3 regions of the Heyndrickxia sp. NPDC080065 genome follow, and region 2 is predicted to be linked to each of the others. Evidence: riboswitches for the same ligand, from Rfam matches in the RefSeq annotation. Region 2 holds a riboswitch; each other region holds the start of a gene.
The links. Region 2 has a riboswitch for S-adenosylmethionine ahead of ACQKP0_RS13570 (Fur-regulated basic protein FbpA). Riboswitches for the same ligand answer to the same signal wherever they lie in the genome.
Positions count from the first base shown of each region.

Region 1 (7,680 bases), on a different contig from region 2:
AGTTCCGCTATTATCTATATCGCTTTTAGCAAATTATCGATTACTAGCCGAAAAGAGAACCTTGCAGCAAAGATGATTCAAATATTAATGGGTGCGATTGTTGCTCTAGTAGTTGGATTTGGATTAACTTGGATAGCAGATGGGTTGGTAGGATTAAATATTCCGAAATTTACAGATACAGCCTTGTTCCTTTCGATTACTTCATTTAGCTTTTTCCTAATGATATCAGCTGTATTTTCTTTGGTAGGAATTAAGGGAATACCTGTCTTTGTCATATTACTTTTCTTTGGTGCACCATTACTTTCAATGGCTCCTGAAATGATGTCTACATTTTACCAAGATTGGGTTTATTCTTGGTTGCCAATGCGATTTATGGTAGCAGGTCTACGAGAATTGTTCTTCTTCGGTAAAGGATTGTCCTGGAATACACCTATTTCTATCCTTGTTTGGATTGGAGTAGTGGGCATGGTAATCATACTAGGTTCTGCATTAAAATTAAATTCAGTAAAAGAGAAAACGCAGAACCAGAGTTTAGAGGGCTAACTATAGCATGGGTCATTTAATTTAAGATAACACAAGTCTGATAAAGAAAAATGATTGAATTTATAACATGGAGAAGCCGTTTTCTTAATGGGAAAACGGCTTTTTTAATAAGGCTCTTTTCGTATAAATTGTTGTTTTTAGACTATAAACTTAGTCCGTTGATTTCCGCTCCAGACACTTGCTTTCCGCGGGGAGGGATGGGAGCCTCCTCGGCGTTACCGCCTGTGGGGTCTCCCACTTCCCTCTTTTTCCCGCAGGAGTCAAGTGTCCTCCGCTACAATCAACTTAGATTGTTAATAAAATATCACTAAAAAAGCAACAACCTTTACGAAAACAGCCTTTAATAAAAAGACTGTATTGAGTCAGTTTGTGAGAAAATTAACCAAGTTAGGAATATCCAGGATTCAAACAAATTTGTCTTTACGAGCTATAAAAAATACAACTGCTTTCCCTATAGAGAATAACAGGTGATTACACTTTTAAAGTAGTGAAGTTCAGGCTTTATTTTTTGTCGGGTATCCGATGAGGATAGCGATGATTCCGCATATTCCTATGAGGATTGGATAGAAAGAGTATTGCAGGATGCTCACTGGCGATATTCCGGCTACGCTTGCGGCTGCCAGGAATTGGGCCCCGTATGGCAGAAGGCCTTGGATCGCACAGGAGAAAATATCTAATATACTTGCGGACTTTCGCGGCTCAATCCCATACTGATCAGCAATATTTTTTGCAAGCGGGCCGGCAATTAAAATAGCAATCGTATTATTGGCCGTCGATAAATCAGTTAGGCCCACAAGACCGGCAATACCAAATTCAGCACCCTTTTTCGATTTAATCCTTCGTGTCGCAAGGTGAAGCAGAAAGTCAACTCCGCCATTAAATTTAATAACCTCCACCATTCCAGCTATTAATATCGCAAGAAAGGCGATTTCATACATGCCTGCCATTCCTTCGCCAATCTTTTGCAAAAGGCTCATTAAATGATAGCTGCCATCCGCTAAGCCAACAGCCCCGGCGAGAACAATCCCTAATGCCAGAACAAGGAAAACATTCATTCCAGCTAACGCAAAAATAATAACCAAAACATAGGGAATAATTTTTACCCAACTATAGCTCAAATGCTCTACTTGTGCCGTGTCACCCATTGTGATAACCCCTAAAATAATGCCCGTTATAATAGCTGCTGGCAACGCAATCCAAAAATTCACCTTAAATTTATCCTTCATTTGTGCACCTTGTGAACGTACGGAAGTAATAGTTGTATCTGAAATAAAGGATAAATTATCGCCAAACATCGAACCGCCAATAATCGCCGCCATTACTAAAGCCATGGGAAAATCGGTATGCTCGCTTATCCCAACTCCAATTGGCGCCAGTGCAACAATCGTTCCCATCGATGTACCCATTGACAGGGAGATAAAGCCGGCAATGATGAACAAGCCTACGACAAGCAGGTTTTCCGGAACAACCGATAAAGCAAAGTTAACAGTGGAGTCCACTGCCCCCATGCCTTTTGCTGCCTCTGAAAAGGCCCCAGCTAAGAGAAAAATAACAACCATCAGCATGACATTTAAATTTCCTGCGCCTCGGCAAAAAATATCAACCTTTCGCGCAAACGGTTCTTTTCGATTCATCGCTAGAGCCACAGCGCCCGAAATGGCAATGGCTACAATGACAGGAAAGGCATAAAAATCACCTGTAATAACTCCTGAACCAATAAATAAAATCAAAAAAACAACAAATGGGATCAGCGCCCATGGATTCCCTTTATTCATTGTTCTACCTCCAAAAAATAAAATAGGACACGTCTTTTATCCATATTTTGCCCCGAAAAAAAGGCCTCATCTTGAAACAACAAGAAGAGGCCTTATATCTATAAAACACTCATCTTATCTATCAAGCCTTTGCTTGCTGGATTTGGCACAGCAACTTAATCACTAAGTTCCGCTGCCGAGATCTCATCGGGCCAGTCCCTCCATCTCTCTTGATAAGAAGAAAAATATTATATTTTTTTGTCACAGCAAATAAAAGATTACATGATTTTTATTCCCTTATCAACAAAATTTTTATGGATATTTTTGGATTATGGTATAAAATCAAAATAATTTTAAGTTATTAACCGTAATCACAAAATAATTTTTTTTGAGCAAAAGAAAATTACATACGTAGAGGCTTATAAAAAGTTCTAGTTTGACAAGGAAATCTAATTTAGTGGAATAAAAAGTCTCTTGTTGTTCAACAATCGTCCAGATTCTTGAAAAGGTCGGAGTTCTTTTTTGTATTAGAGATCTAGATTTTACTTTCGTATTTCGTTTAAACTTTTTCTGAATAATACTGCTCTAATATTATGAAAGGAGTTATCAATAATATGGAAAATATCAATGTTGTTAAAAAAGCCATAAAAGGTGATGAGCAAGCATTTGAATTATTACTAAAACAAGAGAGCAGTAAACTGTATAGAACTGCATTTTTATATGTAGGGAATAAAGAAGACGCTTTGGACGTTGTCCAAGATACAGTTTGTAAAGCATATGAATCTATTGGCAAATTGAAAAACCCGGAATATTTTAGTACCTGGATTATTAGAATATTGATTCGAACCGCTTATCGGATACTGGAAAGAAATAAGAAGTTAACCACGATTGATTATGAATCTTTAGCCAATTTGCAGGACCACAAAGTCATCGAAATTCATCAGAACATCGACCTTGCTGATGCACTAAATAGTTTAAATGAAAATGATAGAACAGCCATCATTTTATTCTATTATCACGGCTTACCTATACATATGATCGCAACAATGATGGATAAACCTGAAGGAACAGTAAAATCCTACCTGAGGCGTGCCAAAATTGAATTGAAAAAGATATTGGGGGGAGAGAGCTATTATGAACAAAGAATGGTTTAATGTAAAAACGGAAAATATTGAAGTACCTGTGGATGAATTATTTACAGCAATCGATAAAGGTATCGAAAAAGGAAGACGGAAGAAAAAGAATAAAAAGAAAACAAAGTTAGCAGTCTCCATTACTTCCATAGCAGCTTCTCTACTATTGGTTTCAGGATTTGTATTTTCTCCAATGACAAAAGTTTTGGCGAGTGTTCCAGTAATAGGATCAATTTATAAGTCCTTTGATATGAAAATGGGAAAAGAGCTAGAAGCGAAAAATTTAGTAACAAAAATAAGTCAAACAGCTTCGGACAAAGGTATTACTATTACGCTAACGAGTGTTTATTATGATGGAATTTATATTGGAATTACATTTAAAGCTGAAGGAGAACCCTTGGCCAAGTTTGAAGAAAAATGTAGGTTGGTTTTAGACCAAGGTTTTTCGCTGTGGGAAAAAGGAATTTCGGAGTTTGACTACTATCTATATAAAATGGACGGAATGAAGTGGAGCGGTGGCGGGCGAGATTCGCATCTGCAAAAGGTTGGAGATTATTACAAAGGTGCAATGGAGATGCAATTTATCTATGAACAACTTCCAAAAGATTTTACCCTTCCGATTACTTTCGAGAATATGGGGGGAGTAAAAGGTAATTGGCATTTTGAAATACCGGTTAAGCAGCTTCCGTTAAAAACACTAACATTCGAAAATAGTACATCTCAAGACGAAAACTATTCCTTTACGATGAAATCAATGATAATTGGTAAATCGAATATACGATTAGATTATAAAACAAGTATTCCAATGGATTTTTTAAACTTTAAAATTATCGATGATAAAGGAAATGACTTATCGGAAGCACTACGATCATTGGGTTCTGACTCGGCTATATTTGAAACCGGAATAGGAGATACTAAATATTTAGTGATCTATCCTCAACATAGAGGGTACCTGAAATATATAGATTTAGAGCCACTGAAGGTAAATGTGCAAGATAATTAAGAGGAAGGTGTTTTTTGCTTATTTTCAAAAGTTTTTTCCACATCGGGCGCGATTGTGAAGCAAGTAAAAAGGATGATGCATATTAGTCGTGTATAATATATATCATCCCTTATTTTTTATGATTTTTTACGATTTAGTTTTGATAAAATCATTTAAACTACTTTATAAATCGTTCATAACTTAACTTCTTTACTAAATTTTGAAGTTAATATTTCTATACATTTAGTTTGTTACTCTTATCGACTTTAAGTTGTCTATTACGAAAAATAAAAGCGACTAAACTACAGAGCAAAATAATTGGTACACTCGCTTTATATAAATCGGTAAAACTTACTGCCATCTCTTTTTCAGCGTAATGAGTGATATCATCTGAGAATGCACCAACTTCTCTCTTTATGTTCTCAATCTTTTCTTCAACCGCTTCCGTTACTTGCTTCGTAATTTCTAACCGTTTCATTTCTCTATATTCTAATGGAACTTCATTTAGGGCATTATTTACTTTCTCTCGAATCATGCTTTCTTTTTGTTTCTGACTTAAGCCAATTTGATCAGTTCCTTGATTCTTTTCTATATTTGATTCTAAGTCTTTATTTTGTATTCTTTTCTTTATTCCTTTTAATATTTGAACTTGCTCCGCTTTATCAACATGAAGCTCATGCACTTTTTTTTCCGCATAGAGATATACATTTTCTTTATTTTCAGCTAAATTATGAGTTAAGCCTGAGACAAAAATAGCCACTGCTAATACAATACCTATCTGTCTTAACATAGACACAACACTTTGGGAGGCGGTTAACAATTCTCCTTCAAACGAGGAGGCTGTTAATATAGTAATTGGCCCAATAACTAAACCATAGCCAACACCCAAAATCATGCACGGAACGATAATTTCTTTACTAGTTGAATGAACGCCTATCATTTGTAAACAATAATATGCAAAACTCATAACCATAAATCCTACTAATATAACCGGAACCTTGCCAAGCTTCTTCATAACTAGTGAAGCAAATGGAGAAACTAAAAATATCATCGCAGAAATAGGGGTCACTAAAAAAGCTGCTTCGATTTCTGTTCGGTGTTGTATCTTTGTAAGAAAGGTCGGAAGTAAGACAGTTACACCAATTAAAAACAAATTACTTAGTATAACTACAATAGAAGCTCCAACAAAAGTTCGATCTTTAAATAGCTGTAAATTTATCATCGGAGATTTAACTTTTCTTTCCACTAAAATAAATAGAATGAAAGAAACAACACTAATGATATAGCAAATCCATGCAAAGTTACTCTGCCATCCCCAGGTATTCCCTTTAACTAGAACAAGTGTGGAAAAGAAAATGGCGATACTGGAAAGTACTAATCCAGTCCAGTCAATTTTAGCTGTTACTCGTTCTTCATTTCTTATTTCTAACATAATGAAACATAGTATAATACCAATGATACAAAAGGGTATATTCACAAAGAAAACCCATCTCCATCCTAAATTTTGTGTAATAACACCTCCTATTACAGGTCCTATGGCTGCCGATAGCCCTTGTGTCACCCCTAAAATACCGAGCGCAATATGCCTTTTTGCCATTGGAACTGCGGATACCCCAATTACCATACTGGTTGGAAATAAAATGGCTGCTCCTGCACTTTGTATGAAACGAGAAAAAATAAGAAAATCTCCCGTATGTGCAAACGCACATAACGCAGAACCAACTCCAAATATTATTAATCCCATAATATATAATTTTGCCTTACCAAAGATATCAGCGATTCTCCCTAGTGGTATCGCTAATACTGCAATAGACATCGTATATACATTCAATATCCAAGACATTTTCTCCAATGATGTGTTCACATCAGCCTGTATTGCTGGCAAAGCAATATTCATAATTGTCGTATCAATCATACACAGGAAAATACCTAAACACATTAAGAAAACAATTTTGATTCCTTTCGATTGTTCCATAACTATCCCCCTTTCTAACAAGCAACATTACTTTTCATCTTTTTTTTCTCGCATTATAAGTTGTGCTAATTTATTTTTTAATGTTTCAACTTGCGCAGTATAAGACGCGATCCCGAGATCTAATGATATTTCTTCCGCAAAAGTGATGCCATCCTTCCACTTTTCATATTTCAAACGGAGATCTGTAATATACGCTTCTTTTCTCTCAATTTCTTCTTCAATCCACTTTTTTAACGTATTGGTATCACTATAATCCCCAAAATACATACGCATTAAAAAGTCAGAACGTAGAACATCCTTCTCTACATCTGTCTTCATATATTGATAAAATTCTTCTCTTCCTTCCTCTGTTATGAAATACATTTTTTTATTTGGCTTCCCTTCTTGCATTACAACCTCTTTTTTTATTTTCCCTTCTTTTTCTAACTGTTTTAAAGTTGGATAAATCATCCCAAAACTTCCATCAAAAAAATGAGTGAATACTTCTTCAAAAACAATTTTTATATCATATCCAGATAATTCTTTTTCCATGAGTAACCCTAAAACAACATCTCTTCCTTTCAAAATAAGCACCTCACACAATAAATATAATCAACAATCATATTAACATTGTTAATATGATTGTTGATTATACCCTTTACTCCTCCATTTGTAAAATGTAACCAATAAAGATTTTTATAAGCATCTGAATAAAGTTTTTGAACTTATACGAATCAGAATAGAAAAAATAATGAAAAATAATCAAGAATAATGTTACAATAAGTCCATAAATAGGAAAGGTGTGATAAAAATGAAAAACGTACTATTCAGCCAGGTGATTGAAAAGTAGAGATCGTTCTAATCTTCTTTTCAATCTATGAATCTTATAAAAATTAAATTTGAAAAGAGGATTTAAATGTATAAAGATAAGGAATTAGTTATTCGTCCGGTTCATGAGGGAGATTTATTAAGACTATGGGAGTTAATCTATAAAGATGATGCACCAGAGTGGAAAAAATGGGATGCACCTTACTTTCCTCATAAATCTATGCCTTTTGACCAATTCATGGAAAGTGCGGAAACATGGGTTGGTAAGGAGAATTTTTGGGTCATTACAGTTAATGAAGTCGTATGTGGTATAGTCTCCTATTATTATGAAGATGAACAAAAAAGATGGTTGGAAATAGGTATTGTTATCCATGAAGGTCATAATTGGGGCAGAGGAATTGGAACTCGTGCTCTGGAGCTTTGGATTAATCATATTTTTAACACACTACCCCTGGTAAGGGTCGGTTTAACCACTTGGTCGGGAAA
Region 1 covers NZ_JBNNWS010000025.1:17,465-25,144, forward strand. The annotation lists gene ACQKP0_RS22685 (YhgE/Pip domain-containing protein) at 1-543, shown strand, start outside; partial or broken gene ACQKP0_RS22690 (Lrp/AsnC family transcriptional regulator) at 901-1,014, shown strand; gene ACQKP0_RS22695 (Na+/H+ antiporter NhaC family protein) at 1,038-2,318, opposite strand; SAM riboswitch class I at 2,430-2,537, opposite strand; gene ACQKP0_RS22700 (sigma-70 family RNA polymerase sigma factor) at 2,912-3,451, shown strand; gene ACQKP0_RS22705 (DUF4179 domain-containing protein) at 3,432-4,433, shown strand; gene ACQKP0_RS22710 (MFS transporter) at 4,648-6,387, opposite strand; gene ACQKP0_RS22715 (helix-turn-helix transcriptional regulator) at 6,415-6,918, opposite strand; gene ACQKP0_RS22720 (GNAT family N-acetyltransferase) at 7,283-7,680, shown strand, end outside.
Region 1: it holds a riboswitch for S-adenosylmethionine, as region 2 does, so the genes downstream of both, ACQKP0_RS22695 (Na+/H+ antiporter NhaC family protein) here and ACQKP0_RS13570 (Fur-regulated basic protein FbpA) in region 2, are expected to answer to the same signal.

Region 2 (7,680 bases):
AGAAGGCATAATCTCCATTTCCACCAAAATTCGGGATAACCGTGCCTACATTCATGTCTCCGATACCGGGGTAGGCATGGATGAGAACTCCCAAAAGAGAATATTTCTCCCATACGAACAGGGATCTTATGGGATAAGCGATGGGAGAGGAATTGGACTTGGATTAAGTATATGTAGGCAGTTAGTAGAATTACATGGCGGTGTACTGACCGTTTCCTCCGAAGTGGGTAAGGGCTCAGTATTTAGTTTTGATCTGCCATTAGCAAACGAATCGAATTCCGCTTTATCGTTAAAAACAATATCATCACAAAAGATAGAGGATGGAAATGTGGACTGGTCTTCTAGATTTATATATCCATCCAAAAAAGCAATGGGTGAGTTAGCTGCCTCTGCACTTGTTCCACCACTCTTAAATGGAGGGAAAGTTAATATTCTTGCGGTTGATGATGACCCAGTAAACTTAAAAGTGCTCGTTGGGATTCTTTCTACTGAGCCATATTCCATCACGACAGCTACTTCTTCCAAAGAAGTGTTGGATTTGCTTGGCACACAGCAGTGGGATCTACTTATTGCTGATGTTATGATGCCAAATATGTCCGGATACGAATTAACACAAAAAGTACGGGAACATTACTCATTATCAGAACTTCCCGTTTTGCTACTTACAGCAAGGAGTCAGCCAGCTGACATTTATACTGGATTCTTGGCGGGAGCCAACGATTATATCACTAAGCCTGTAGACTCTCTTGAACTAAAATACCGAATTAAAGCGTTAATAACTCTGAAACAATCCATCAATGAACGATTACGTATGGAAGCAGCCTATTTGCAGGCACAAATTCAGCCGCATTTCTTATTCAACACGCTTAATTCAATTATGGCACTTAGTGAAATCGACATAGAAAAGATGCAAAATCTAGTTCACGCCTTTGCTTCATTTTTACAATTCAGCTTTGATTCACTAAACACAGGTGAACTTGTCTCACTTACACATGAACTGGAGCTTGCAGAAGCCTATTCGTATATTGAAAAAGTACGGTTTGGAGATAGATTGTCTATCGTATGGGATGTTGAGCCCAACATCAACTTACATCTCCCTCCTCTTACCATCCAGCCGTTAATTGAAAACGCCGTTAAACATGGCATCCTAAGCCAGAGCAAAGGTGGTACTGTCAATATACGGATAACTCGTAATGAAAGCTTCACACTAGTAGAAGTAAAAGATAATGGGAAGGGCATGGAACAAGAAAAAGTAATCCAATTATTGAGTTCAACAGTAAATGGAAAAAGAGGAATTGGACTTTCAAATACTAATCGACGATTGATACAATTGTACGGTCAAGGCTTATCTATCGTTAGTGAGCCCAATAAAGGAACAACGGTATCATTTGCCATTCCGAATAAGAATTAATAAGATTTTGATAGAATTAGAGATGAACTTAACTTATCAATAAATAATAGACCGGGAAAAGCATATTAAGTAGTCTTCCCGGTCTTATCTAATATAAAATTAATTTAGTATCCTCAATTAATTAAGGGTTCCACGAGATTTTACCGATTATTAGTATTATTGAGATCAGATTTTTTACAGATGGGATCACTGCCACTTGTGTCAATCAATTGACCGTTGCCATCAGTACTAAATCGATATTTAAATGGGACAGTAATGATTTACTATCTCTATAAGGCGTTCAGATTTCTCTGATAATACATTTTCCGATAGTCTTGCACCAGCAATAATTGGAGCCCATTCAAATACTTCATCTTTTGATAAACCGCTTTTCTCACAATAAATTCTTAAATACATTTCAGCTAATTCTTCTGAAATCTGTGAATACAAAAGATATGTGCGATATACATCGGCACGAATATCACCTGAACTAGAATCAACCCAATCTATTATCGTTACTTTATTATCTGACATAATCAAGTTAAAAAAATGATAATCTCCATGACAAAGCCTTTTCTCAAATTTCATCATATCCAATTTTTGAATTAAAGCAGTCTTATGTCTTTGATCCAAACTGCCAGATTCTATTTGACGACGTAATTTTTCAGACATGGGTTCAAGAGAATCACCTGCAATCATATGAATTTTTTGTTGTATATCAACGGAAATACTCATGTAATATTCTGCTTGTTCCATATTTTCGGATAGGATATCACCTATTGTTCTCCCCTTAATATATTCCATTATGATAGCTTGTTTTCCATTTATTTTTGTAACATCCAATATTTTTGGTACAGAAAGTCCACACGAATAGGCATATTTTTGCTTAAATGCTTCATATGAAGATTCAGTATCCGGTAAATGGTCGTTAAATACTTTGATAATCCTGTTTTCGTAAAGATAGATTTTTGCTGTATTTCCTTTTGCAATTGGAGTTCCTAAATTCATTGGTTATCTCTCCTACAATAAAAATTTCCTTGTTCTAAAAACTACAATTTGTCGGAATCGGCATTCGAAGATAGGTAATTATCCTCGCAATCGGTTGTAAATAAATCATTGATGTTGTTTCAAGCCCCCGCTTTTACCTTGTACCTTTATATTCTTGATTACTTTAAAAATTCCTTCTTTAGCTCCACTAAACCTTCAAGTGTAAGAATTTATTGTTTAATTACAAAAAAATAAATCTTAGTTGACAAATCGGCATAATAGGATTTAAGCTAATATTAAGAAATGTCTCTTTTGTTAAACGAGTAACAAGCAAATATTTTAAAACTTATCAAGAGAGGTGGAGGGACTGGCCCGATGAAACCTCAGCAGCAGATTCTTTTGGAATCCTGTGCTAATTCCTGCAAGCTTTATGCTTGAAAGATAAGTTGAGGTTATAAATTATTTACTGAATCCTCTTCTTATCTTTTAAAAATATTTAATTGTAACCAAAATAATCAGAAGGAGAGGATTTTCAATGGGAAAATTTCTTAAAGAAGCTGTAGAAAATAGACGAAACGAATTAATTAGTAAATTGATTGAGCATGATCAATATAAAAAAGATGGCAAACATCTTTTTGAGTTGACTTTATCCGATTTAGAATATGAATATTTTAAAATTCAATCTCAAGTCCATCCACATAGTGGGATTGACTCCATCCGGTGGACCAATTTTAAATAGTTATACTTAAAGCCTCTTCACAATGTGGAGAGGCTTTTTAGACTTGATAAAAGAATGCTTATTATATCTTTACAGATCTTTTTTTGAGTAGATCCTTATAGATACTTGCATCGAAATATACCCAATAATTAACGATAGAACAAAAGGAATCCAACCATAAATATTTTGCGATAATGAAATAGTAAAATTAATCGAAAGATTAGATGATGTATACCATTTAATCAAATTCGGCAGGACAAAGGGCGTTAAAAATACAATTATAAAACCAATATATTTCGTTTTTTCATATCCAAATTTGACTTGGACAGGTATTAATATTCCAAAAAAAATAGATAATACAAGCATAATAGTACCTATTTTTGTAATACTCATTTGTTGAATATTTGGTGATATCCCTAAGTAGGTTAATATAGTATATAGAATGAAACAGCACATAAAAATAATAAGAATTAAAAGATATTTAGCTTTTATCACACCATTACGTTTATATGGTGTTGTACAAAGAAGAGCAGCTCCTTTGGATTTATCTTCTAAACTTGAAATGGAAATATACAATATATATTCTGTTAATAAAACGGTAATAAGTAAACTAACAAAACCAGTATCACTAAAACTTGATCTTGAAGCAATTAATAGAGGAGAAACAAATGAAAATATAGTCATAAACATTAAGTATTTTTTCGCTAGTAACAGATCTTTTTTTACAAGACTAAATAACATTTTTAATGACCTCCTATATAAGCTAACATGATTTGCTCAATTGTCGGTTTTTCAATGATGATCTGATACATTTGTTCTTTAACTATTGATAATTTATCTGTAAGTCCTTCAAAACCATATGGAGATAAATGCAAGCTTTTAAATAAATTCTTCGTATATTCGTTAATTAAGGCTTTGTCCCCTTTAATCCAAGCGTGTCTATCTAATAGTTCATCCTTATCTTCATTTAATAAAATTCTTCCTTCATCTATTAAAATAAGTACATCTGAAACTTTTTCTAAATCAGATGTAATATGTGTGGAAAAAAATACACTTTTCCCTTCTTCCTTCATAAATTCTAAAAGGATTTCCATTAGTTCACTACGGACTAAAGGATCTAAACCACTTGTCGGTTCATCCATAATCAATAAATCAGCATGGTGGGAAAGAGCTAAAGCAATCGCAAATTTCATTCTCATTCCTTTAGATAACGTAGAAATCTTTTGATTAAGATTTAACTTGAACTTGTCTATATAGTATTTAAAGACGGGTTCATCCCATTTTGTATAGGCAGGGGCAATAACACTTTTCATTTCTTTTAAGGTTAATTCTTCGTAGAAATAGCCTTCATCCATTACCACACCAATTCGATCTTTAAAGGCCCCCTCTTTTTTATCGATATTTTCACCTAAAAAATTGATATAACCAGAATCCTTTAATATTAAGCTAAGTATCGCTTTAATTGTAGTCGTTTTCCCTGCTCCATTTACACCAATAAAACCAGTGATACAGCCTTCTTCAAGAGTAAAACTTACATTATCTAATTTAAAATTTTTAAACGTTTTATTCAGATTTTTTACTTCTAATAACGTTTCCATTTCTAATCATCCTCTTCAATAAGTAAATCCATCATTAAATAAAATTCGTCTTTCGAAATACCGACCATCTTCGCTGTTTTCCAAGCTTCTATTAATTGTGTTTCAACCATTTGTCTTTTGGATTCCAGCAGCATGTCTAGGTTTTCTGGAGCAACATAAGAACCTTTTCCGACCTTTGTTATAATAAATCCTTCTTTTTCCAATTCTTCATATACTCTTTTAGTAGTTAATACACTTACATGCAGATCATTTGCTAAAGAACGTATAGAGGGAAGCTGCTCACCTTCTATTAATTCTTGTTGAAGAATTGCGGTTTTAATTTGATCTTTAATTTGTTGATATAAAGGCTGATCGGACACATTTTTAAGTATTATTTTCATAAAAGAACCTCTTTTTTTATAACTGTTTATGTTACACATATACACCATATACACCAATTACAGTTTTATTGTAATACTGATTTTATTCGATATCAATATAAAATTGTTTTTACTTCTATCCATACTCTTTTTTAAAAAGTTAAATTCAAAAGGAGTTTTTGGAAAACGTGAAGAAATAATATAGTAATTTTAGTAAAAATGAGGTGTATCCTATGGCTAAGACAGCCCTTCTAACCGTTACTCATGATCCTAATGGACGGAATATAGACCTATTTATGGACTTACATAAAAATTTTGAGGAAATTTATTCGGAAATTTTTATAACAATAAGTGATGAATCTTCTATTACACTCATAAAAGAAATTGAAAAAAGTAACTTTAGGATAAAAATAATACCAAAACAAGGTGCTGCCCATGCACGACGTGAAGTATTAAAATTTGGTCTATCAGGTGAAAGCCAATATTTTCATTACTGTGATTTTGACCGAATTCTTACTTGGGGTAAAAATCATTTGAATGAATTAAAAAAGGTTGTTTCCGACATCCCTAAGTATCATTATTTAATTCTAGGTCGTACCGAAAGAGCGTTGAATACTCACCCCATTGAATGGATAGAAACGGAGAAAATTACAAACAAGATTTTTTCTTTAGAAATTGGAAAAAAAGCCGACATAACAGCCGGATCATCTGCTTTCTCAAGAGTATGTGCTAAATACTTAAATAAATATTCCAAAGGAAAAATGACTGATGCCGAATGGGCAATGATTATTCATAGAATTGGGAATCTAAAAGTAGATTATCGATCTGTAGAAGGATTAGAGTATTGTGAAGATATTAATAGTATCAATAGCAATATAAGTGATTCAGAGAAATGGTTAGGCCGTTTAAAACTAAGTTTAATAATAAGCGAAACAGCTATCAATACGGGGAAATAAAGGAACATTTTATCACTGCACCATCCCAAGGCTTAAAATTAATTTGTTCATCGTTTATTTGTTCTAACAGTTTCTCCAACACATTTCGATGCTGCAACCATTCGTTCATCATCTGGATAGCGTGCTTCATTTGTATTCCTTCAATTCGAGTATTATGTGGATGCTCTATCCTTACATGAAAAGCATTTAAAATTTATTTCTTTACTGAACTGAGAAATTCCTTTTTATTTAAATAAGATTACACACAAAAAAAGGATTAATTACAAATTAAAAAGATGAATATGTTTTAAAATCTCCCAAAAATGTATTTTGCAATTAAAAAATGTTGTTTATGGCAGTATGTTTTATGAATGAAAAAAAGCTAAAATATGCAAGAAGTGCAAAAAAAGTTGCATATTTTAGCTCATAAATTTTTATTGTAAAAGAAAAGCTATTTTTCATTTTCCGATTCGGCGATTTTTTCATCAATATTTATTTTTTCCTCTTTCCACCACAGGGCCTCCCCCGGATCCTCTAGAATATCTGCAATTTCTTGTTTTTCCTCTACTGCTGGTGCTGAGCCCCGCAACGCTTTTCCGGTGGTTTCCTTTACAAAAAACATTGTCAAAATACCAATAATGCAAGCAGCCATAATATAATAAGCTGGTACCATTGGGTTTGCTGTTATTTTTATTAGCCACGCCATCATCAATGGAGTTGTTCCACCAAATATGGAAACCGAAATATTAAAAGTAATGGCCAGCGCAACATATCTTACTTCTGTAAAGAATAAGGAAGGCAGCATGGATGGCATTGTCCCTTCGAAGGTAGCTAAAAGAATAGCTAATATCATTAGGCCAAAAAAAACCATCATATTATTCCCACTTCCAATCATCCTGAAAGATGGGATGGACAGAAGAATTAGTCCAATCAAACCACCTAAAATAAGGCGTTTATTCCCAATTCGATCACTGAAATAACCCATGAGTAAAACAATTGGAATCATGATAAACATAATAATTAGAATGAACAAAAGACCCTTCGCTTCTCCATAACCTAGGACAACATTTAAATATGATGGCATATATGATAACAACATGTAATCCACAACATTAAAAAATAAAACTAAAACTACCCCTTTAAGCAACTGTGGCCAATGAAAAACAAAAACTTTTTTTATTACCCCTCTTTCATTGTCTTTGTGTTTCTCTTCATTCATTGCTTCAAAGACAGGTGTCTCCTCTAAATTATTTCTCAAATAAAGACCAATTAGACCCATCGGAGCAGCAATAAAGAACGGAATACGCCATCCCCAATCCAGCATTTTATCTGGTCCAAGCAAATAATTTAGAATCGTCACTATGCCAGATCCAGCAATATATCCTATTAATGTTCCCACTTCTAACCCGCTTGAAAAAAAACCTCTTTTTTTATCGGGTGAAGATTCCGCGATGAATGTCATGGCACCTGAATATTCACCGCCTGTGGAAAATCCTTGGATCAATCTTGCTAAAAGCAAAAGTATAGGAGCAAGCGTTCCAATCGTTGCATAGCCCGGTATCAAACCCATACTTAAAGTAGAAAGAGACATTAACACTAAAGTGATGGTTAATATCTTTTTTCGTCCTAACTTATCACCTAACATACCAAAAAACATCCCGCCAAGAGGACGAACGATAAACGCTACAGCAAA
Region 2 covers NZ_JBNNWS010000010.1:71,722-79,401, reverse strand. The annotation lists gene ACQKP0_RS13580 (ATP-binding protein) at 1-1,411, shown strand, start outside; gene ACQKP0_RS13575 (aminoglycoside phosphotransferase family protein) at 1,652-2,398, opposite strand; SAM riboswitch class I at 2,721-2,825, shown strand; gene ACQKP0_RS13570 (Fur-regulated basic protein FbpA) at 2,913-3,116, shown strand; gene ACQKP0_RS13565 (ABC-2 transporter permease) at 3,186-3,836, opposite strand; gene ACQKP0_RS13560 (ABC transporter ATP-binding protein) at 3,839-4,693, opposite strand; gene ACQKP0_RS13555 (GntR family transcriptional regulator) at 4,696-5,073, opposite strand; gene ACQKP0_RS13550 (hypothetical protein) at 5,286-6,008, shown strand; gene ACQKP0_RS13545 (hypothetical protein) at 5,992-6,138, opposite strand; gene proP (glycine betaine/L-proline transporter ProP) at 6,439-7,680, opposite strand, start outside.

Region 3 (7,680 bases), on a different contig from region 2:
TATGAGGTTGAAGTAAAATATTCGATTTTGTATGAATGTGCTTTAGGCATAGCTATGATTACTTATCCAAAGCTTAAAGACAAATTGGATAAACCCGGTTATTATTGGGATCATCTTCGGAGCCATCTACCAGACAGCCTAGAATCAGAATTACAATATTGTCAGGAACATAATACTTGGAAAATACTTCTTCAGTTACTACATACACAGGATTTCCACTCTCTTATGAGTTTTATCAGTTATATTTCAGACTTAACTGATCAGCAGCTCAAATATTTTTCGCTCCCTTTTTTAGAAGAATCACAGGAATATAATCGTCATTTAGCCTCACAAGGTGATACTGATGCATTTAATCGAATGATATTGGCATGTAAACAGCATTTGTTTTTTCCACAAATGATTCATTTTCTTTCCGAAGTAGATATGTCCGAGCTAAGGATCCATTTAATCGAGGTGATGAGTGGATGGTATAACGAAGTAGTAAAGAAAGACGAAGATGAGACTATAGGTATGCTAAAAAGAGATTATCATGGGAAGTTGAAAATGTTGGAAAAGGCAGCTCCAGAGGAAGTAGTACAATGGGCGACAGGAGAGGAATACAAGCCAGAGGCAAATATATCTAAAGTTCTCCTTATCCCACATTATGTTTACCGGCCTTGGACGATCCAAGCCCATTTATCAGAAACAAAAGTGTTGTACTACCCTATTAGTGAAACCAGTTTAACCGATCAAGACGATGTTTCTTCATTAGCTTTATTATACAAAGCATTAGGTGATGAAAAACGATTAAGGATTGTCAAATTATTATTTGAGAAGGATCGATCATTAAAAGAATTAACGGATATTTTAGGGATAGGGAAGACTACCATACATCATCATTTAGCCATTTTGCGGTCTGCACATGTTGTTAAAGTAAAAGAATCAACCTATTCATTACTTCATCATTCTTTAAGTTTACTGGAGCCTCAATTAATGGACTATTTAAGAAGAGGGTGAGGCTCTTGAAAAAAAGTGCTGAAAAAAAGAATGTAACCCTACTGTTTATTGACCAAATGATTTCTACCTTTGCGAGTACATATGGAACGTTTTGTATTTCTTGGCTTGTCTATGAATTGACAGGTTCAAAAATGGCCATGGGAGGACTTTGGTTTGTTAGTATTTTTGGTCAGCTCATTGTGCAATTGTTTGCTGGCCCCTTCATTGATCGGTGGAAACGAACGACGATGATGAAGCTTTCCGAAGGCTTGCGATTTCTAGCATACTTAATAGCTTTCATATTATGGACTAGTGGTCATATCAACGTAGGGATATTATATGCTGTTTCGTTTATTAGTTCTGTTGTGGTTTACGATTCAGCAGCAAGTGCATTAATTCCAAAGTTAGCAGCAAGTGAAAATCTCGTAAAAATAAATGCGAAAATATCTGGATTTGTCCAGCTCGTACGATTCATTTCTTTACCGATCGCAGGTTTTCTAACCGAAAATCTAGGAGCGGGGAGGGGACTCGTTCTCATTGTTTTATTGTTTATTTCTTCACTTTGCATCCTACCTTTTATCAGTGAATCGGTAAGCAGAGTCTCTAGCAATCATACATGGATGAGTCAGTTTAAAGCAGGCATTCATATTTTTAGACAACATAAGATGTTGTTAAGCTTAGCATTATTTGTTGTAACTACGAGTTTTGGAGTTTATGCTACACAGGCAATGTATATCCCGTATGTAAGCGAAGTATTAGGCGGCTCCTCTTTTGAATACAGTCTATTTGCTGCTGCTTTTCCATTTGGCTATATCATTGGGACATTTATAGTAGGAAGGTTAAGAGAACCAAGAAAGTATTTATATGCAGTAATGGTTTTAGCATTATTTATTGGCGGCTGTACTTACATTATTTTAGGCTTAACTAAAACAATCGCAGTTGCATTATTCATTGAAACGATTGCAGGTATTTCCATGCCGTTTTGGAATGTATACAGTACAACCTTGTATCAACGATTGGTTCCGGAAACAATTTTAGGACAGGTTCTATCCGTACGTTTTCTGCTAACAAAAGCCGCGACGCCTTTAGGGATTTTGTATGGAACCTTTTGTGCATCTACTTTCAGCTTGCCATTCTTGTTCATGTCTGTTGGAGTGATTATTTGTATTGTCTCTGGGATAGGTTTGTTCTACATGGTGATGATCTCTCAAAAGATCGTCGATGAAAAAATTACTCTATAATATCTGGTGGTAAAATAACCATACATTCAAAAATAAAAGCACCATAATCGGTGCTTTTTATACATGAAATATACTATCAAGAACGGTTTCAGGGCTCTCATATTGACGGCCAAAATCACTTCCTGTGTAATAAAAAACAGGATTTTCAAGGTAAGTAGTTAAAGATTTTTCTTTGTCTATTTCCCATTTAAGCTGTTCTAATGCATTTTCAAAAGTATAGGCAGCTAATTGGTTAGGGCGTTTATGTTTAACAGAAATTGAAGCAATTTGCTCTCTCTCTTTCATGATAAAAATATCATCTCCATCATTTGAAAAAGCTTCAAACTCTAGTGAACTATAAGCAGCCTTTACAGAATGATCCTTTTTCTTAACAACAAAGCCTCTTTCTCTAAAATAATCTTCAAAAGTTTGAAGGAACTCTTGAACTTTTTTCTTAATCGTAGGCTCGATGTTATTTTGATATAATTTTACGTTTGTTTCTTTCAACCTAGATAATTCCAATTTTAACGTCTCTATTTGGTCCATTATCATTCTCCTCGTATAAGGTTACTATCTATTTTATCAAAGTCAGGCATTGCATTTCTATATTGAACCTAAATGATCAGTGATCAATCACCTTCTGTTTTCATAAAATATTGCAGGAGGTGCCTGTTATGCCTTATGAGATTCGTGTTTCAACATCTAAACGTCAATTAACACTTTTGAAGGATGGGAAAATTGTTAGAAGTTATCCGATAGGGGTTGGGAAAATGTTAACACCTACACCTAAAGGGTCATATAGAATAATTAACAAACAGCCTAATCCCGGCGGTCCTTTTGGTGTCATGTGGATGGGACTTTCAAGGCCGCATTATGGGATACACGGAACAAATAATCCTGCCTCAATCGGCAAAATTGTTTCACATGGTTGTATCCGAATGTACAACCAAGATGTACTTGCTCTTTCCAAAATAGTACCAATTGGGACGATAGTGAAAATTAGGTAGTTTAAGATATCGGGGTAGAAATTAATTATTTTAAAATAACGTATATGTTGATGATTATGTTGATAAAATCATCTGTAGCTATGGGTGAAGAATTATCTATACGTAGTAAACCGTATATCCTACAGGTCTTTCAAAAAATACAAGATTGTTAAAAATAAAGGCTGTTTTCGTAAAGGTTGTTGCTTTTTTAGTGATATTTTATTAACAATCTGAGTTGATTGTAGCGGAGGACACTTGACTCCTGCGGGAAAAAGAGGGAAGTGGGAGACCCCGCAGGCGGTAACGCCGAGGAGGCTCCCATCCCTCCCCGCGGAAAGCAAGTGTCTGGAGCGGAAATCAACGGACTAAGTTTATAGTCTAAAAACAACAATTTATACGAAAAGAGCCAAAATAAAAAATAAAAAAATGTATTGACTTATTTTTAATTTCGAAATAATATTGAACATATTAAATCGAAAAACTAAATAAATTGACTATTACTTATCCAGAGAGGTGGAGGGACTGGCCCTTTGAAGCCTCGGCAACGGGTTTGCATTTTGCAAATACCGTGCTAATTCCTGCGAATCGGTACAGTATCTGATTCGAAAGATAAGAAGTAGAATGGTTATTACGAACCCTTCTTCTTATCTGTGTGCGGATAAGAAGAAGGGTTTTTTGTGTTTTAAGCTCTTTTCTAATACTTTGTTGCTATTTGTAGCGAAGTAAAAATCGGCAGAGATTTTACGCAGTAAATATCTAGTAGGATTTTTACGGTTGTTTTTGCACTTATACAAAAAGTATGGGATGAAGAAAAGAGCACGAAGTCAATTTGATTAAGAATTGGAGCTATTTACGAAAAGCAACAATCTTTACGAAAACAGTTGTGTTTTAGAAAGAGGAGGGCCAAGCAGCATGATTAAATTTGAAGGTGTTAGCAAAGTTTTTCAATCAAAAGGGAGAGATGTAGCTGCTGTGCAGGATGTTTCCCTGTCGATTGAAAAGGGTGAAATCTTTGGAGTCATCGGCTTTAGTGGTGCCGGAAAGAGTACTTTGCTTAGACTCGTGAATCTACTAGAAAGGCCGACATCGGGAAAAGTGATTGTAAATGATCAAGTAAATCTTTCTTTATCAGAGAAGGATCTTCGAAAAATGAGGCAAAGAATCGGGATGATTTTCCAAACCTTTAATCTATTCAATTCTCGAACAGTGTTTGGAAATGTTGCTTATCCGTTAAAGCTAGCAAAGGTTCCAAAGCAGGAAATAAAACGCAGGGTGACAGAGCTTCTTCAATTTGTCGGGCTAGCTGACAAAGCAAATTATTATCCAGAGCAGCTATCCGGTGGACAAAAACAAAGGGTCGGCATCGCAAGAGCGCTTGCTACTTCTCCGGATATTCTAATCTGTGACGAAGCAACATCTGCTTTAGATCCTGAAACAACCGGTGATATTTTAAATCTATTAAAAAAGGTTAATGAAGAATACAATGTTACCATTCTATTAATTACTCATGAGATGCAGGTTATTCGAAATATTTGTGACCGTGTCGCTGTTATGGAGAATGGCAGAGTGATTGAAGAAGGAACTGTATTTGATATTTTTACAAAGCCAAAAACACAAACGACACAGAATTTTATTAGCTCCGTTTTAAATGACAAAATTTCGCCTAATGTATTTGAAAAGCTGCGATCGAATCAATCTAGTCGTCTATATCGTTTGATTTTTACAGGAGAAGAAACGAGTAAACCTCTGCTTTCTACTATTGCTAAAAGCTATGAGGTAGATGTCAATATTTTGTACGGCAATATAAGTGATATTCAGGAAGTATTAATTGGCAATTTAATTGTCGAATTACAGGGGGCAGATGATGAGGTAAACAAAGCTGTTGGGTATTTACAGAAATATGTTGAAGTAAAGGAGGTTTTCGATCATGCAGGTTGATTGGAATACATTTTGGCCAAGAGTTGTTCAGGCATCAGGACAAACAGTGACAATGGTGATTTTTACCCTTATTTTTGCCACAATCCTTGGTTCGGTGATCGGTTTACTCTTATTTGTCACTCGTAAAGGAAATATATTGGAGAATAAACCAGTTTTCACGATATTAAATATTTTAATTAATATTATTCGTCCGATTCCTTTTATTATTTTTCTAGTAGCTATCAGTCCGATTACCCGTGCAGTGATGGGTTCGACGATTGGGACAGGAGCTGCAATCTTTCCAATGACCATTGCTGCTTCATTCGGAATTGCTAGGGTAGTAGAAAATAATCTCGTATCAATTGATCCTGGGATTATTGAAGCGGCTAAGGCAATGGGAGCAAGTAAGCTTCAAATCATCTTTGGCGTCTTAATTCGTGAAGCTATGGGTCCATTAATTTTAGGTATTACCTTTATAACAGTTGGTTTAATTGACTTTTCAGCAATGGCAGGAACAGTAGGCGGAGGGGGTCTTGGTGATCTAGCAATGACTTACGGATACCAGCGCTTTGATACATCTGTCATGGTGGTTACGGTTGTATTATTAATTATTCTTGTACAAATTGCACAGTTTGTTGGGAACTATTTTGCGAGAATTTTCCTTCGTAGATAATCTATGAAGATTAGTATAAAACATCATAGGAAAAGAGGAAACGAGAATGAAAAAGTCATTTTTATTTAGTATTATTGTGGTTTTATTGATTTCTATTCTTGCAGCTTGTGGCAAAGAAACCGGTGGAAAAGATAGCAAAGTTGTGACTATCGGGGTAACAGGATCTGACGGACAAATGTGGGATATTATTAAAGAAAAGGCGAAAAAAGAAGGAATTACGATTAAATTAAAGGAGTTTTCAGATTATACTATTCCAAACCAAGCTTTAGCTGACGGAGATATTGACTTAAATGCATTTCAACACATTGCGTTCTTAAATCAATTTAAGAAAGAACATAAATTGGATATTACGCCGATTGGAACAACGCAAATTGCACCAATGGGGATCTTTTCTGATAAATATAAATCGCCTGAAGAAATACCAAATGGCGGGGAAATCGCTATCCCAAATGATCCATCTAACCAGGCACGTGCATTACTATTACTACAATCGTCAGGTTTAATCAAATTGAAAGATGATTTCGGTCTATTTGGTGATCCAAGTGGAATCGTAGATAATCCTAAGAAATTAAAAATTACACCAGTTGTCGCACAGCAGACCCCACGTGTATTAAAAGATGTTGCAGCTTCGGTTATCAATAATGGGGTAGCTGGTCAAGCTGGTTTCAATATTACAAAGGATTCTATTTACTTAGAAGATCCAAATAGCGATTCGGTTAAACCTTATATTAATATCATTGCGGCACGTACAAAGGAAAAGGACAACGAAACATACAAGAAAATACTAGAAATTTATCATAGTAAAGAAGTAGAGGATGCAATCAAAAAGGATACAAAAGGTGGATCAATCGTTGTAAATATACCGATAAAAGATCTACAAGCTTTTATTAATTAATCATATCGATTGTTTTCGCAGGGTTAAAAACAAATAAAACCAAGTAAATATGTAAGAATAGTTATAAAAATAGAAAAGGAGAGGATCAAGGGTGACAACGCAAACGGAAAACTTAAGAGAAGTAATTATCAAGAGCATTGAGGATTCGAAGGAGTTTTATATTGAAGCAAGTCATAAGATTCACGAAAATCCTGAAATCGGAAATCAAGAATTTTTTGCATCGAAGACCTTAACAGAAATCTTAGAAAATGCTGGTTTCGAAGTAACCCGGAATGTAGCTGGTCATGAAACTGGATTTGTTGCGAGAAAGGCCTCTACTAAAAATGGTCCAAAAGTTGCCCTTCTAGCGGAGTACGATGCATTACCGGGTTTAGGTCATGCATGTGGTCATAATATTATTGGTACAACCAGTGTGGCAGCAGGTATTGCCTTAGCCGAGGTAGTAGAGGAAACTGGTGGTGAAGTAGTGGTATTTGGTACCCCTGCAGAAGAAGGAGGACCAAATGGCAGTGCAAAAGGCAGCTTCGTTAAACATGGGTTACTAGCTGGTATCGATATTGCACTTATCATTCATCCGGCTGGGAAAACGAGCTTAACAACTCCTTTCCTTGCTGTCGATCCTCTCGATTTTCATTTTTATGGCAGAGCCGCACATGCATCAGGCTCACCTGAAAAGGGGGTCAATGCTTTAGACGCAGTGATTCAATTATTTAATGGTATAAATGCGCTACGCCAGCAATTACCGACAGATGTGAGAATACACGGCATCATTACTCATGGTGGTGATGCTCCAAATATTATTCCTGAATACGCATCAGCTAGGTTTTTTATTCGTGCAAATACGTGGAAGCGTGCTGAAGAAGTATCACAAAAGGTGCGTAAAATCGCTGAAGGTGCTGCGCTTGCTACAGGAAGTACTGTGAAGGTGGAACGATTCCAAAACGAAGTACATGATTTCGTTATCAATGATTCTCTTGATGAAATAGTAGGTAAAGAGTTAGAGCTTTTGGGAGA
Region 3 covers NZ_JBNNWS010000002.1:159,972-167,651, reverse strand. The annotation lists gene ACQKP0_RS02965 (ArsR/SmtB family transcription factor) at 1-996, shown strand, start outside; gene ACQKP0_RS02960 (MFS transporter) at 1,002-2,216, shown strand; gene ACQKP0_RS02955 (hypothetical protein) at 2,274-2,741, opposite strand; gene ACQKP0_RS02950 (L,D-transpeptidase) at 2,870-3,202, shown strand; SAM riboswitch class I at 3,680-3,797, shown strand; gene ACQKP0_RS02945 (methionine ABC transporter ATP-binding protein) at 4,094-5,119, shown strand; gene ACQKP0_RS02940 (methionine ABC transporter permease) at 5,109-5,771, shown strand; gene ACQKP0_RS02935 (MetQ/NlpA family ABC transporter substrate-binding protein) at 5,818-6,666, shown strand; gene ACQKP0_RS02930 (M20 family metallopeptidase) at 6,758-7,680, shown strand, end outside.
Region 3: it holds a riboswitch for S-adenosylmethionine, as region 2 does, so the genes downstream of both, ACQKP0_RS02945 (methionine ABC transporter ATP-binding protein) here and ACQKP0_RS13570 (Fur-regulated basic protein FbpA) in region 2, are expected to answer to the same signal.